2 regions of the Streptomyces sp. Tek67B01 genome follow, and region 1 is predicted to be linked to the other one. Evidence: riboswitches for the same ligand, from Rfam matches in the RefSeq annotation. Region 1 holds a riboswitch; the other holds the start of a gene.
What was found. A riboswitch is a leader RNA that binds a small molecule or an ion and turns the genes downstream of it on or off. The one in region 1 is predicted to bind glycine.
Positions count from the first base shown of each region.

Region 2: another riboswitch for glycine. It lies ahead of gcvT (glycine cleavage system aminomethyltransferase GcvT); the one in region 1 lies ahead of gcvP (aminomethyl-transferring glycine dehydrogenase).

Region 1 covers NZ_JBUYUY010000001.1:5,970,247-5,977,663, forward strand. The annotation lists partial or broken gene ACV7NM_RS26895 (FHA domain-containing protein) at 1-629, shown strand, start outside; gene ftsR (transcriptional regulator FtsR) at 695-1,465, shown strand; gene ACV7NM_RS26905 (bifunctional nuclease family protein) at 1,518-1,991, shown strand; gene ACV7NM_RS26910 (MerR family transcriptional regulator) at 2,194-2,811, shown strand; gene ACV7NM_RS26915 (DNA polymerase IV) at 2,875-4,416, shown strand; gene ACV7NM_RS26920 (PRC-barrel domain-containing protein) at 4,413-4,796, opposite strand; glycine riboswitch at 4,912-5,010, shown strand; gene gcvP (aminomethyl-transferring glycine dehydrogenase) at 5,208-7,417, shown strand, end outside.
Region 2 covers NZ_JBUYUY010000001.1:2,355,563-2,362,979, reverse strand. The annotation lists gene ACV7NM_RS10400 (AMIN-like domain-containing (lipo)protein) at 1-141, opposite strand, end outside; gene ACV7NM_RS10395 (hypothetical protein) at 291-962, shown strand; gene ACV7NM_RS10390 (L-serine ammonia-lyase) at 1,049-2,431, opposite strand; gene glyA (serine hydroxymethyltransferase) at 2,702-3,958, opposite strand; gene gcvH (glycine cleavage system protein GcvH) at 3,974-4,354, opposite strand; gene gcvT (glycine cleavage system aminomethyltransferase GcvT) at 4,435-5,550, opposite strand; glycine riboswitch at 5,712-5,815, opposite strand; gene ACV7NM_RS10370 (AAA family ATPase) at 6,063-6,722, shown strand; gene ACV7NM_RS10365 (enhanced serine sensitivity protein SseB) at 7,198-7,417, shown strand, end outside.

The DNA of each region.
Region 1 (7,417 bases):
ACCCATCAACCTCAAGTGCGGGTGGAGGGTTTGCCTCCGACCCGTATGCCACCAATGCCTCCGCGGGGCAGCCGCGGCGCGAGGAGCCGTCCATGTCGGCCGAGCAGGTTTGCAGCAGGTGCGGGCACCGCAGCGATGCGGCGAGCCGGTTCTGCTCGAACTGCGGGGCGCCGCTGCGGGCGGGTCTGACGCCGGAGCGTGCCTCGGAGACCACGTCCACCATCTCGATCTCGGGCCTGGAGGCCTACGAGGCCGAGGTGGCGGGGCACGTACCGTCCTCGCTGTCCCCCGAGGCCCAGGCCGCGGTGGAAGCCCTGCCTCCGGGTTCCGCCCTGCTGATCGTGCGGCGCGGCCCCAACTCCGGCAGCCGCTTCCTGTTGGACGGCGAACTGACCACGGCGGGCCGGCACCCGCAGAGCGACATCTTCCTGGACGACGTCACCGTCTCCCGGCGGCACGTCGAGTTCCGCAGGGGCCAGGAGGGCGGGTTCACCGTCTCCGACGTGGGCAGTCTCAACGGCACGTACGTCAACCGTGAGCCGATCGACTCGGTCGCCCTGCACAACGGCGACGAGGTGCAGATCGGCAAGTACCGGCTGGTCTTCTACGCGAGCCTGCGAGGCATCTGACCTCCCCCGGACACTCTCCGGCCTCCGCCGGGGGGTGCCCCCAGGGGACCGACAGGGAAGGTCCCATGCTGCGTACCCCGACCGGCGGTGCCGTGAAGAACGGCACCGTCGGGACCGCCGGGCGGTTGGTGAGCATCGGCACGGTGCTGACCATGCTGCGCGAAGAGTTCCCCGACGTCACCATCTCCAAGATCCGCTTCCTGGAGGCGGAAGGGCTGGTCGAGCCCAGACGCACACCCTCCGGATACCGCAAGTTCAGCACCGACGACGTCGAGCGGCTGGGCAGGGTCCTGCGCCTCCAACGCGACCACTACCTGCCGCTGAAAGTCATCCGGGAGCAGCTCGACGCGCTCGACCGCGGTGAGCAGATCCGTATCCCGGCCCCCACGACGCCCCGGGACCCGGGAGGCGGGACGGCAACCGGTCCGGCGGCCGTCTACGGCGAGGTGGGTCGGGAGCGGCCGACGGCGACCAGGGTGGGTCGGGCGGAGCTGCTCGCCGCCGCGGAGGTGGACGAGGAGCAGCTGGCCGAGTGGGAGTCGTACGGCCTGCTCGGGGAGACGCCGGACGGTGGGTTCGACGCCGGGGCGGTCACCGTGGCCCGGCTGATCGCCGATCTCGGCCGTTTCGGACTGGAGCCGAGGCACCTGCGGGCGATGAAGGCGGCGGCGGACCGCGAGGCCGGACTGGTGGAGCAGGTCGTCTCCCCCTTGCGCCGGCATCGCAACCCGCAGACCAGGGCCCATGCCGAGGCCACGATGAAGGAGCTGGCGGGGCTTTCCGTACGGCTGCACGAGGCCCTCGTGCAGACCGCTCTCGGGGTCCGTCCGCGTTGACCGGAAAGAGCCCGACTACCCAAACCGGTCGGGCACGTCCTAGGGTTGCTGTGTGAACGAGCTCGACGTTGTGGGTGTCCGGGTGGAAATGCCCTCGAACCAACCGATCGTGCTCCTGCGTGAAGTGGGAGGCGATCGGTACCTCCCCATCTGGATCGGTCCTGGGGAGGCGACCGCCATTGCCTTCGCGCAGCAGGGGATGGCCCCTGCCCGGCCGCTGACGCACGACCTGTTCAAGGACGTGCTGGAGGCGGTCGGTGAGGAGCTCACCGAGGTCCGGATCACGGATCTGCGGGAGGGCGTCTTCTACGCGGAGCTCGTCTTCGCGAGCGGGGTCGAGGTGAGCGCACGGCCTTCAGACGCGATAGCGCTGGCCCTGCGGACGGGAACGCCGATCTACGGCAGCGACGGCGTGCTGGACGACGCCGGCATCGCCATCCCGGACGAGCAGGAGGACGAGGTGGAGAAGTTCCGTGAGTTCCTCGACCAGATCTCGCCCGAGGATTTCGGCACCGGCCCGCAGTGAGCGGCGGACAAGCCGCCCCATCAGGGACATTCAGCCCATTCGGTTAGCCTTTCCCCGATAAGGGGCACGGGAAACCACTCTCAGGGTGATTATCACTCGGCGTGCCGAGTGTGGCGATCGTTGACGCACCCCTGGTGACTGCCTACCTTCGAGGTGGGCAGGTCAAGGACGGAGGGTCGGCGTGAGCATCACGGGCGACGGCATGACCGGGGGCATCCCCGCACGGAGTGGTGGCGGGCCGTACCCGCTGCACGGCGGTGCGGCGGGCAGTGCGCGCCGTCAGCCGGAACCGGCGCCGGCCGCACCGGATCGCGAGGCCCCGGCGCCCGAGCAGGTGGGCTACCGGGGGCCGACCGCGTGCGCGGCCGCCGGCATCACCTACCGGCAGCTCGACTACTGGGCGCGGACGGGTCTGGTGGAGCCGAGCGTGCGCCCCGCCCACGGGTCGGGGACGCAGCGGCTGTACAGCTTCCGCGACGTGGTGGTCCTCAAGATCGTGAAACGCTTCCTGGACACCGGGGTGGCGTTGCAGAACATCCGCACCGCGGTGCAGCACCTGCGCGAGCGCGGTTTCTCGGACCTGGAGCGGATGACGCTGATGAGCGACGGCGCCTCCGTGTACGAGTGCACCACGCCGGACCAGGTCGTGAGCCTGCTCCAGGGAGGACAGGGAGTCTTCGGCATCGCGGTGGGCGTGGTGTGGCGCGACGTCGAGAACGCGCTGTCGCAACTGCACGGGGAACGGATCGACACCGGCGAGACGCTGGTCGGCCACAACCCGAGGGACGAACTGGCCGCGCGCCGCAACCGGGCCGTCTGACGCGCCGCGCGCCGCCCGGGGCCCCGGGCGGCGTTGTCAGTGGCGTAGGGGAGCATCGGAGCCGTGAGATCCGCGCCGACCATCCTCCACCTGGACATGGACGCCTTCTACGCCGCCGTGGAGCAGGCGTCGAAGCCGAGCCTGCGCGGAAAGCCGGTCATCGTCGGCGGCCTCGGACCCCGGGGGGTCGTCGCCACCGCCTCCTACGAGGCCAGGCGCTTCGGGGTGCATTCCGCGATGCCGACGGCGCAGGCCAGGAGGCTGTGCCCGAACGGCGCCTACCTGATCCCCCGCTTCACCCTGTACCGCGCCGTCAGCGACACCGTCATGGCGCTGCTGCGGGAGCTGTCACCGCTGGTGGAGCCGCTCAGCCTCGACGAGGCCTTCGTGGACCTGGAGGCGGGCGGGGTCGCCTTCGACTCGGAGACCGCCCGGGCCACGGGGGAGCGGCTGCGCGCCGACATCATGGCCGCCACCGGGCTCAGCGGCTCCGTGGGCCTGGCCGGGTCGAAGATGCTGGCCAAGATCGCCTCCGAGGAGGCCAAGCCGGCCGGGCTGCTGGTGATCGAGCCGGGAACGGAGCGCGAACTGCTCGCGCCGATGTCGGTACGGACCCTTCCGGGCGTGGGACCGGCCACCGGGGAACACCTGCGGCGGGCCGGGATCACCACGGTCGGGGACCTGGCCGAGGCGGGGGAGGACGAACTGGTCCGGATGGTGGGGCGGGCCCACGGCGCGGGGTTGTACCGGATGGCACTGGGCCTGGACGACCGCCCCGTGGTCGCCGAGCGGGACGCGAAGTCGGTGTCCGTGGAGGACACCTTCGACGTGGACCTCCACGACCGGGTGCGCATCCGGTACGAGGTGCAGCGGCTCGCCGATCGTTGTGTGGGTCGGCTGCGCGGCTCCGGGCACTCCGGGCGCACCATCGTGCTGAAGGTGCGGCGCTACGACTTCTCGACGCTGACCCGCTCGGAGACCCTGCGGGGCCCGACCGACGACCCGGTGGTGGTGCGGGAGGCAGCCGCGCGGCTGCTGGAGGCCGTGGACACCACGGGAGGGGTCCGGCTGCTGGGCGTCGGCGTGACGGGGCTGGCGGACTACACCCAGGAGGACCTGTTCGCGCAGGCGGACGCGCAGGCGGACGAGTCGGCCGACGTGCCGGTCGCGGGGGAGGGGCCGCGGGAGGGCGCGGACGACGGCGCGGTGAGCCAGGCGGTGGGGGACGGCGAGGCCGAGGGACCGGGTGGGGCACATGGGCCGGACGAGGCGGCTGCGGCTGGAGGAGTGGCGGGGACGGCCCGGGCGCTCGCGTCCGTCGTCGGGGGTACGCGGCCGCCCGAGCCGGCCGACGAGCGCCGCTGGCCGGCCGGCAGCGACGTCCGGCACGCGGTGTACGGCCCGGGTTGGGTCCAGGGCAGCGGGGTCGGTCGCGTCACCGTGCGCTTCGAAGGGCCCGGGTCGCCGCCGGGGCGCGTGCGGACCTTCCGGCTGGACGACCCCGACTTGGAGTCGTCCGATCCGCTTCCGCTCGTAGGGGAGCCCGTGGGGAAGCCCGTAGGGCAGGAGGAGCCGTCGGAGGAAGGCCCCGGGGGCAGCGGTTAGCCTTCGCCCGCCAGGCTGCCGAAGTCCCGGGGCTGGTTGGTGGGCGGGCGGTGGAAGTCCGTCGGGAGGGTCACGTCCAACCCGTAGTGGTGGTAGAGCTGGAGTTCCTGCTCCGGGGAGAGGTGCCGGCCGACACCGAAGTCCGGGGCGTCCTTGATCAGGGAGCGCTCGAAGGGCACCCGGAGGGTGTCGTCGACCACCTCGCTGGGCTCCAGGGGGACGAAGGCGTCCCGACTGAACAGGCCGGTCCGGACGGCGGCCCATTCCGGTACGCCGGTGGCATCGTCGAGGTAGACCTCGTCCACGGTGCCGATCTTGGCGCCATTGCGGTCGAACGCCTTGCGGCCGATGAGACTGCGGGGATCGATGTCGGTCTGCACGGTCCGCCTCCGATTGGTCGCAACTCCTCCGTAATGACTACAGAAGGGCATATCCGCACGGGGGGCCACTCGAGGGAGCTTCCAGATCCTCGCTGGTAGGCTGGTGGATGGCTGTTGACCCTGTGCGGGAGAGTCCTCCGAGTGAGTGCGACGGAGGCGCCGAAGGAGCAAATCCTCCCCGGAATCTCTCAGGCATACGTACCGCACGTGACGAGGCCACTCTGGAAAGCAGGGGCGGGTACCGGGCGCGCAGTGCCGGTTCCCCTCCTCACCGACGGTGAAAGCCGGATCTCGTGGGTCATCCCCGCGGCTCCGGTGAAGCTCTCAGGTTGAGATGACAGAGGGGGAGGCCGTCCGGGTGCCCGCGCCGTGGTGCCCCTCGCAGGTCGTACGACCAGGAGGCCTCCGTACATGACCGCCAACCGCATTCCGCTCTCTCAGCTGGAGCGAGGCATCCCCTTCGAGCAGCGCCACATCGGCCCGGATGCCGAGGCGCAGGCCAAGATGCTCGCCCAGGTGGGCTACGGCTCCTTGGACGAACTGACCGCCGCGGCGGTACCGGATGTGATCAAGACGGCCGCCGCGCTGAACCTGCCCGAGGCGCGGACCGAGGCCGAGGTGCTGGCCGAGCTGCGCTCGCTCGCCGACCGCAACCAGGTCCTCTCCTCCATGATCGGCCTCGGCTACTACGGCACCTTCACGCCGCCGGTGATCCTGCGCAACGTCATGGAGAACCCGGCCTGGTACACGGCCTACACGCCGTACCAGCCCGAGATCTCGCAGGGCCGACTGGAGGCGCTGCTGAACTTCCAGACCGTCGTCGCCGACCTGACCGGCCTGCCGACCTCCGGCGCCTCCCTCCTCGACGAGGGCACCGCCGCCGCCGAGGCCATGTCCTTGTCCCGCCGCGTCGGCAAGGTCAAGGGCGGTGTCTTCCTGATCGACGCAGACGCGCTGCCCCAGACCATCGCCGTGATCGAGACCCGCGCCGAGCCGATCGGGGTCGAGGTCGTCGTCGCCGACCTGTCCGAGGGGATCCCGGCCGACATCGCCGAGCGCGGCGTCTTCGGCGTGCTGCTCCAGTACCCCGGTGCCTCCGGCGCGGTGCGCGAGATCAAGCCGGTCATCGACCAGGCGCACGAGCTGGGTGCCATCGTCACCGTCTCCGCGGACCTGCTGGCGCTGACCCTGCTGACCTCCCCCGGCGAGCTGGGCGCCGACATCGCCGTCGGCACCACGCAGCGCTTCGGTGTCCCGATGGGCTTCGGCGGACCGCACGCCGGCTACATGGCCGTCCAGGCCAAGCACGCCCGTTCACTGCCGGGCCGCCTCGTCGGCGTGTCCGTGGACGCGGACGGCAACAAGGCGTACCGCCTCGCGCTCCAGACCCGCGAGCAGCACATCCGCCGGGAGAAGGCCACCAGCAACATCTGTACCGCACAGGTGCTGCTCGCCGTCATGGCCGGCATGTACGCCGTCTACCACGGTCCCGACGGCCTGCGCACGATCGCCCGCCGGACCCACCGCTACGCCGCCCTGCTCGCCGCGGGCCTGACGGCCGGCGGGGTCGAGGTCGTGCACGGCGCGTACTTCGACACCGTCACCGCACGGGTTCCGGGGCGGGCCGCCGAGGTCGTGGCCGCCGCCCGCGAGGGCGGGGTGAACCTCTACCAGGCCGACGCCGACCTCGTCTCCATCGCCTGTGACGAGACGACGCTGCGCGCCGACGTCGAGGCCGTATGGTCCGCCTTCGGCGTCACCGCGGACATCGAGGCGCTGGACGCGAGCGCCGAGGACACGCTGCCCGAGGGACTGCTGCGCTCGGACGCGTACCTGACGCACCCGGTGTTCCACCAGCACCGCAGCGAGACCGCCATGCTGCGCTACCTGCGCAAGCTCGCGGACAAGGACTACGCGCTGGACCGGGGCATGATCCCGCTGGGCTCCTGCACGATGAAGCTCAACGCGACCACCGAGATGGAGCCGGTCACCTGGCCCGAGTTCGGACAGCTGCACCCGTTCGCCCCGGCCGAGCAGGCGGAGGGCTACCTCACGCTCATCACCGAGCTGGAGGAACGTCTCTGCGAGGTCACCGGCTACGACAAGGTCTCGATCCAGCCGAACGCCGGCTCCCAGGGTGAGCTCGCCGGCCTGCTGGCCGTGCGCGCCTACCACCGCGCGAACGGCGACGAGCAGCGCACCATCTGCCTCATCCCGTCCTCCGCGCACGGCACGAACGCCGCCAGCGCCGTGATGGCGGGCATGAAGGTCGTCGTCGTCAAGACCGCCGACGACGGCGAGGTGGACGCGGCCGACCTGCGCGCCAAGATCGAGCAGTACCGCGACGAGCTCGCCGTCCTGATGATCACCTACCCCTCGACGCACGGTGTCTTCGAGGAGCACGTCGCCGACATCTGCGCCCAGGTGCACGAGGCGGGCGGCCAGGTCTACGTGGACGGCGCCAACCTCAACGCCCTGGTGGGTCTGGCCAAGCCGGGCCACTTCGGCGGCGACGTCTCGCACCTGAACCTGCACAAGACCTTCTGCATCCCGCACGGCGGCGGCGGTCCGGGCGTCGGCCCGGTCGGTGTCCGGGCGCACCTCGCCCCGTACCTGCCCAA
Region 2 (7,417 bases), 3.6 Mb from region 1:
GTAGGTGCAGTGGCCGCCCCAGCGGGCATTGGTGACCAGTGTGGTGGAGGCGGCGGAGGCCGGCGCGGCGAACGCGACCCCGGCGGTGAGCAGAGCGCCCGCGAGCAGTGCGGTGACCTGACGGCGACGTACGTGCTGCATGACGTCCCCCCGATTCTGAGAGACAGGGACAAGGGTGACACCGTTCAAGACGCCCGCCGGGCCGCCGCGGTTGCGCGATCCCGGGGTGCCCGCGCGGCTTTCCTGGCATGGTGGCGCCTGGACTTGGACCGTGCGACAGGGGAGCCCGGATGCGCCGTCACCGCTTGCACAGCCCGCACGACCCGCACGACCCGCACCGAGGCCATCGCGGTCGCGGCCCCCACCGTCACGTCGCGATCGCCGCCGTCCTTCTCCTCGGGGCCACCGCCTGCGGAAGCGGCGGGGAGGAGGTCTCGCAGGAGGGCAAGGGCGGCTACCCCTGGGTCGCCACGGACGAGATATGCAACGCGCTGCCGTACGGCAAGCTGGCCGACCCGCTCGGGGCCCGCGAGGACGTGGCCGACCGTACCCGCCGGACCACGGGGGGCTACCCCGGGGCGCAGTGCGTCCAAAAACTCGTCGAGACGGGACCCGCGACCTTCGGCGGAGTCAAGGTCGAGCTGGACTTCGCCTACGTCCCGGGCGTCGACGAGGCGAAGGCCGTCTTCGAGAAGGTGCGGGGCGACGCGGGCAAGGACTCGCCGGGCGGCGCGCCGGCCGACGTCAAGGACGTGGGCAAGGAGGCGTACCGCCTCGGCTACACCAAGCCGGACGATCCGCACCAGGTCAGGCAGCTGCGGGTGCGGGACAGCAACCTCATGCTGGAGATCACGGTCACCGGTGAGGCGCGCAAGCCTCCCACACCCGAGAGCCTCAAGGCGCTGGACGACGCCGTGAACGACTTCGCCAAGGGCTGTCTGACCACGATCCGCAGGAAGTAGCGCGAGGACGTGGGGAGGGCCGGCGCACGCGCGCCCGGCCCTCCCGTCGGTACTCGCCGGCCGCCGTCAGCGGCTCCGGCGTCGGCTCAGCACTCGATGACGTTGACCGCGAGGCCGCCGCGGGCGGTCTCCTTGTACTTGACCTTCATGTCGGCGCCGGTCTCCTTCATGGTCTTGATGACCTTGTCCAGGGAGACCTTGTGCGAGCCGTCGCCGCGCATCGCCATCTTGGCCGCGGTGACGGCCTTGACCGCCGCCATGCCGTTGCGCTCGATGCACGGGATCTGGACCAGACCGCCGACCGGGTCGCAGGTGAGACCGAGGTTGTGTTCCATGCCGATCTCGGCGGCGTTCTCGACCTGCTCCGGGCTGCCGCCCAGCACTTCCGCGAGCGCGCCCGCCGCCATCGAGCAGGCCGAGCCGACCTCGCCCTGGCAGCCGACCTCGGCGCCCGAGATCGAGGCGTTCTCCTTGAAGAGCATCCCGATCGCACTGGCCGCGAGGAGGAAGCGCACCACGCCGTCCTCGTCGGCGCCCGGCACGAAGTTCATGTAGTAGTGCAGCACCGCCGGGATGATGCCCGCCGCGCCGTTCGTCGGGGCGGTGACCACCCGCCCGCCCGCCGCGTTCTCCTCGTTCACGGCCATCGCGTAGAGGGTGATCCACTCCATCGACAGCGCCTGCGGGTCGCCCTCGGAGCGCAGCTTGCGGGCCGTGGTCGCGGCGCGGCGCTTGACCCGCAGACCGCCCGGGAGGATGCCCTCGCGGGACATCCCGCGCGCCACGCAGGCCTGCATGACGCGCCAGATCTCCAGGAGGCCCTCGCGGATCTCCTCCTCGGTGCGCCAGGCCTTCTCGTTCTCCAGCATCAGCGCGGAGATCGACAGGCCCGTCTCGCGGGTGAGGCGCAGCATCTCGTCGCCGCTGCGGAACGGGTACTTCAAGACGGTGTCGTCGAGCTTGATCCGGTCCTCGCCGACCGCGTCCTCGTCGACGACGAAGCCCCCGCCGACCGAGTAGTACGTCTTCTCCAGCAGCGGCGCGCCGGCGGCGTCGTAGGCGAAGAGCGTCATGCCGTTCGCGTGGTAGGGCAGCGACCGGCGGCGGTGCAGGATGAGCTGGCTCGGCTCGTCGAAGGCGATCTCGTGGGCTTCGCCTATCTCGGCGCCCATCAGGCGCAGCCGGCCGCTCCGGCGGATGCGCTCGACCTCGGCGTCGGCGCTCTCGACGTCCACCGTGCGGGGGGAGTGGCCCTCCAGGCCCAGCAGGACCGCCTTGGGGGTGCCGTGGCCGTGGCCGGTCGCGCCCAGGGAGCCGAACAGCTCCGCGCGGACGGAGGCCGTCTGGGCGAGGGCACCTTCCTTCTTCAAGCGGGTCACGAACATGCGCGCCGCCCGCATCGGGCCGACCGTGTGGGAGGAGGAGGGACCAATGCCGATGGAGAAGAGGTCGAAGACGGAGATGGCCACGGTGGCGAGACTCCCTTGTCTGCTCGTGGGGTGGGAGAGGGGCACAGGAGAGCGGGTTGATCAGCGGGAGGTGATCAGGGAGGTTTGTTCGGATTTTGTCCGACGGTCGAGCTTAACGCGGCGAGGTGAACGACCCCCCTGCCAGGAAGGGCCACAAGGGGAAGCACGGGTGTGCGTCGGCTCACATCCCGGACCGCCCCCGGGGGGCGATCAGGCGTGAAAAAGGGGCCCGGGCCTGTGGGAACAGGCACCGGGCCCCGCCCGGCCGCGTCAGAGCGTCGGGTACAGCGGGAACTTCGCGGCGAGCGCGGAGACGCGTGCCTTGAGGGACTCGGCGTCGTACGCCGGCTTGAGCGCCTGCGCGATGATCTCGGCGACCTCGGTGAAGGCCTCGGTGTCGAAACCGCGGGTGGCCAGGGCCGGCGTACCGATCCGCAGACCCGAGGTGACCATCGGCGGCCGCGGGTCGTTCGGGATGGCGTTGCGGTTGACCGTGATGCCGACCTCGTGGAGGCGGTCCTCGGCCTGCTGGCCGTCCAGCTCCGAGTTGCGCAGGTCGACCAGGACCAGGTGCACGTCGGTGCCGCCGGTCAGCACGTCCACGCCCACGGCCTTGACGTCGTCCTGGACCAGGCGCGCGGCGAGGATCTTCGCACCCTCCAGGGTGCGCTCCTGGCGCTCCTTGAACTCGGGCGAGGCGGCGACCTTGAACGAGACCGCCTTGGCGGCGATCACGTGCTCCAGGGGACCGCCCTGCTGACCGGGGAAGACCGCGGAGTTGATCTTCTTGGCCAGCTCCTGCGTCGACAGGATGACACCGCCGCGCGGACCACCGAGGGTCTTGTGCGTGGTGGTGGTGACGACGTGGGCGTGCGGCACCGGGTTGGGGTGCAGGCCCGCGGCGACCAGACCGGCGAAGTGCGCCATGTCGACCATCAGGTACGCGCCGACCTCGTCCGCGATGCGGCGGAAGGCGGCGAAGTCCAGCTGACGGGGGTAGGCGGACCAGCCGGCGACGATCAGCTGCGGCTTGGACTCCTTGGCGAGGCGCTCGACCTCGGCCATGTCGACCTGGCCGGTCTCGTCGACGTGGTACGGGACCACGTTGTAGAGCTTGCCGGAGAAGTTGATCTTCATGCCGTGGGTCAGGTGACCGCCGTGGGCCAGGTTCAGGCCCATGATCGTGTCGCCCGGCTTGAGCAACGCGAACATCGCGGCGGCGTTCGCCTGCGCACCGGAGTGCGGCTGCACGTTCGCGGCCTCGGCGCCGAAGAGCGCCTTGATCCGGTCGATGGCGATCTGCTCGACGACGTCGACGTGCTCGCAGCCGCCGTAGTAGCGGCGGCCGGGGTAGCCCTCGGCGTACTTGTTGGTCAGGACGGAGCCCTGGGCCTCCATGACGGCGACCGGAGCGAAGTTCTCCGACGCGATCATTTCCAGGGTCGACTGCTGGCGCGCGAGCTCGGCGTCGACGGCGGCGGCGACGTCGGGGTCGAGTTCGTGGAGAGGGGTGTTCAGTACGGACATCAGGATCCCCTGGGGTCAGTTACCGGCGGTGAGCTTGGCGTACTCGTCGTCGGAGAGCAGGTCGGCCGGCTCCTCCGTGACGCGCACCTTGAAGAGCCAGCCACCCTCGAACGGGGCCGAGTTCACCAGCGACGGGTCGTCCACGACGTCCTGGTTGGCCGCGACGACCTCACCGGTGACGGGGGAGTACAGGTCGCTGACCGACTTGGTCGACTCCAGCTCGCCGCAGGTCTCGCCCGCGGTCACCGTGTCGCCGACCTCGGGGAGCTGTGCGTAGACGACGTCACCGAGCGCGTTGGCCGCGAACTCCGTGATGCCGACCGTCGAGACGCCGTCCTCGGCGTTCGACAGCCACTCGTGCTCCTTGCTGTAACGCAGCTGCTGGGGGTTGCTCATGACCTGATTCTCCTGGATGCGGGGGAGTGGATACGAACGGTGGTCTCGGGTACTGAGACGGCCGGCAGGGCGTACGGGCGCTACTTCTGCCGCTTGTAGAACGGCAGGGCAACGACCTCGTACGGCTCATGCGTACCGCGAATGTCCACGCCGACGCCGGAGGTGCCGGGCGCGGCGTGCGCCGCGTCCACGTACGCCATCGCGATCGGCTTGCCCAGCGTCGGCGACGGGGCGCCGGAGGTGACCTCACCGATGACCTTGCCGTCGGCGACCACGGGGAAACCGGCGCGCGGGACCCGGCGGCCCTCGGCGATCAGCCCGACCAGCTTGCGCGGCGGGTTCGTGGCGGCGCGCTCGGCGGCGGCCTCCAGGGCCCGGCGGCCGACGAAGTCGACCTCCTTCTCGAACTTCACCACCCGGCCCAGACCCGCGTCGAACGGGGTCAGGGAGGTGGTCAGCTCGTGCCCGTACAGCGGCATGCCCGCCTCCAGGCGCAGCGTGTCACGGCAGGACAGGCCGGCCGGGACCAGGCCGACGCCCTCGCCGGCCTTCGTCAGCGCCTGCCACAGCTCCACGGCGTGCTCCGGGGCGACGAACAGCTCGAAGCCGTCCTCGCCGGTGTAGCCCGTACGCGCGATCAGCGCGGGGACGCCGGCGACCGTGCCGGGCAGGCCCGCGTAGTACTTGAGCCCGTCCAGGTCGGCGTCGGTGAGGGACGCCAGGATGCCGGGGGACTCGGGGCCCTGGACGGCGATCAGGGCGTAGGCGTCGCGGTCGTCGCGGACTTCGGTGTCGAAGCCGGCGGCGCGCTCGGTCAGGGCGTCCAGGACGACCTGGGCGTTGGAGGCGTTCGCGACGACCATGAACTCGCTCTCGCCGAGGCGGTAGACGATCAGGTCGTCGATGATTCCGCCGTCCTCCTGGCAGATGTGCGTGTAACGGGCGCGGCCGACGCCGACGGTGGAGATGTTGCCGACCAGCGCGTGGTCGAGGGCCTTGACGGCCTCGGGGCCGGTCAGGGTGATCTCGCCCATGTGGGACAGGTCGAAGAGACCGGCCTTCGTGCGCACGGCGTTGTGCTCGTCGCGCTCACTGGCGTAGCGCAGCGGCATGTCCCAGCCCGCGAAGTCGGTCATGGTCGCACCGAGCGAGCGGTGCAGCGCGTCGAGCGCGGTCAGGCGGGGGGCAGTGCTCATGGGTGTGGCTCCCGGGTCCCAGGGCATGACATGACGAGGACGATCCTCCCCATCTGTCATCGGAACCTGAGAGGTTCGCCGAGAGTTCCCGCACCGGGCGGGACGCGTCTTCGGCTTGCACCTTGGGTGGAGCTGTCGAACAGCCCGCTTTTCAGATCTGCCTCATCCACGCGGTACGGGGCCTGAGAGATTCAAGGGAGGAACTTGCTCCTTCGGCGCCCGGGCACGGCCTCACGGCGTGCCGGGACTCTCCCGCGCGGATTCAAGCGGCCGGTATGCAGTTGGTGTCCAGATGGCGCACATCATTGCACGAGGTGGACGGGCGTGGGCGGGCGGCCCCGAAAGTCCGTGCGGACGCCGGCGGGGCTTGAGCGGGCGGCGCCGGAACCGGGCGGGCTTGAGCGGGCGGCGCCGGAACCGGGCGGGGCCGGAACCGGGCGGGCTTGAGGGGGCGGGCCGGAACCGGGCGGGCCGGATTACCGTCTCTTTACATTCACGGTCCGGGGGAGGCGATCACTGTGCGGAGGTTCGGAGTGCCGGCTTTGACGGGGACCCTCGACGGGGTCCCGGCGCAGCGGCCGGCGCCGGCGCCGGTGCGGCCGGGACGGGTCCGCGATCTACGGGGGTCGGGGGCCGGGGGGTCGAGACGGCTGGGCTTCGTGGCGGGGGACATCGTGGTGGTCTCCGGCCTGCCCGGCGGCGGCAAGAGCACGCTGATCAAGCGGGCCGCGGGGGGCGGCGCGATCGACTCGCAGGACACGCGGGAGCGGTGGGAGCGGCGGACGCGGGGGGTGCTTCCGTACGCCGTGTACCGGCCGGTGGTGCGGGTGGCGCACTACTGGGGGCTGTGGCGGGTGGTGCGCTCGGGGGCGTCGGTGGTGGTGCACGACTGCGGGAGCCAGGCGTGGGTGCGGCGGCTCCTGGCGGGGGCGGCGCGCAGGCGCGGCCGGGCGCTGCACCTGCTGCTGCTGGACGCCACGGCGGGGGAGGCGCTGGCCGGGCAGGCGGAGCGCGGGCGGCGGGTGTCGGCGTACGCGTTCGCCCACCACCGGGCGGCGGCGGCCCGCCTGATCCGCGCCGCGGAAGCGGGCCGCCCGCCGACGGGCTGCGCATCGGTCACCCTCCTGGACCGCCCCGCCGCCGCCGCGGTCACCCGCATCACGTTCCACTAGCGCGGCCCCCTCTCCCTCCCGGGGCGCCGCCCCGGACCCGCGCCTCGAAGGCCGGCGCGGGCCGAAGGGGGCGGGCCGGGCGCTGTCCACCAAGGCGGCGTGGCCGTCCGGCGCGGCCCAGGCAAGGTGACTCCCCCCCCGCCGGGCGCCCCGGGTACGAGCTGCCGTACGAAGCGCAGAGCACCTCCGGCCCTTGCGGGCACCCCGCCGGGCAGCCCGGCACTCGCCGCGTGCCCGCCCGCGCACCGGCGTTCGACCAGGGGGACCTCCCGGCGGAGCCGGGTTTCCCGGGGCGCCCGCCCCACACCCCACGCCCCGGAGCCCGCGCGCCGGCGGGGCCGGTCTGGCCGGGGGTTCGACTCGGGGGCGGGGTCCTTCCGGTACCGGCAGGCGGCGGTGTGACCCGGCGGTCGGAGGGAGGGGCGGACGGATTAGGGTCAGCGGGACAACGCGGAGCGACAGGCGGAGGCGGCACATGCACGGCGGCGGGTGGCCCGACAACGAGTTGGAACACGTGCTCGGCGCGGCCCTGGGACAGGCGGACGCCGGGGCCCGCATCCTGGAGGTGCTCGGCCGCAGCCGGGTCTGGGTCCCGCTGCCCACCGGCGGCAGCCCCGATCAGACCGCCCTGAACCTCCCGACCATGCTCATCGGCGGCGAGGCCTACGTCCCCGTCTACAGCTCCGAGGCCCAGT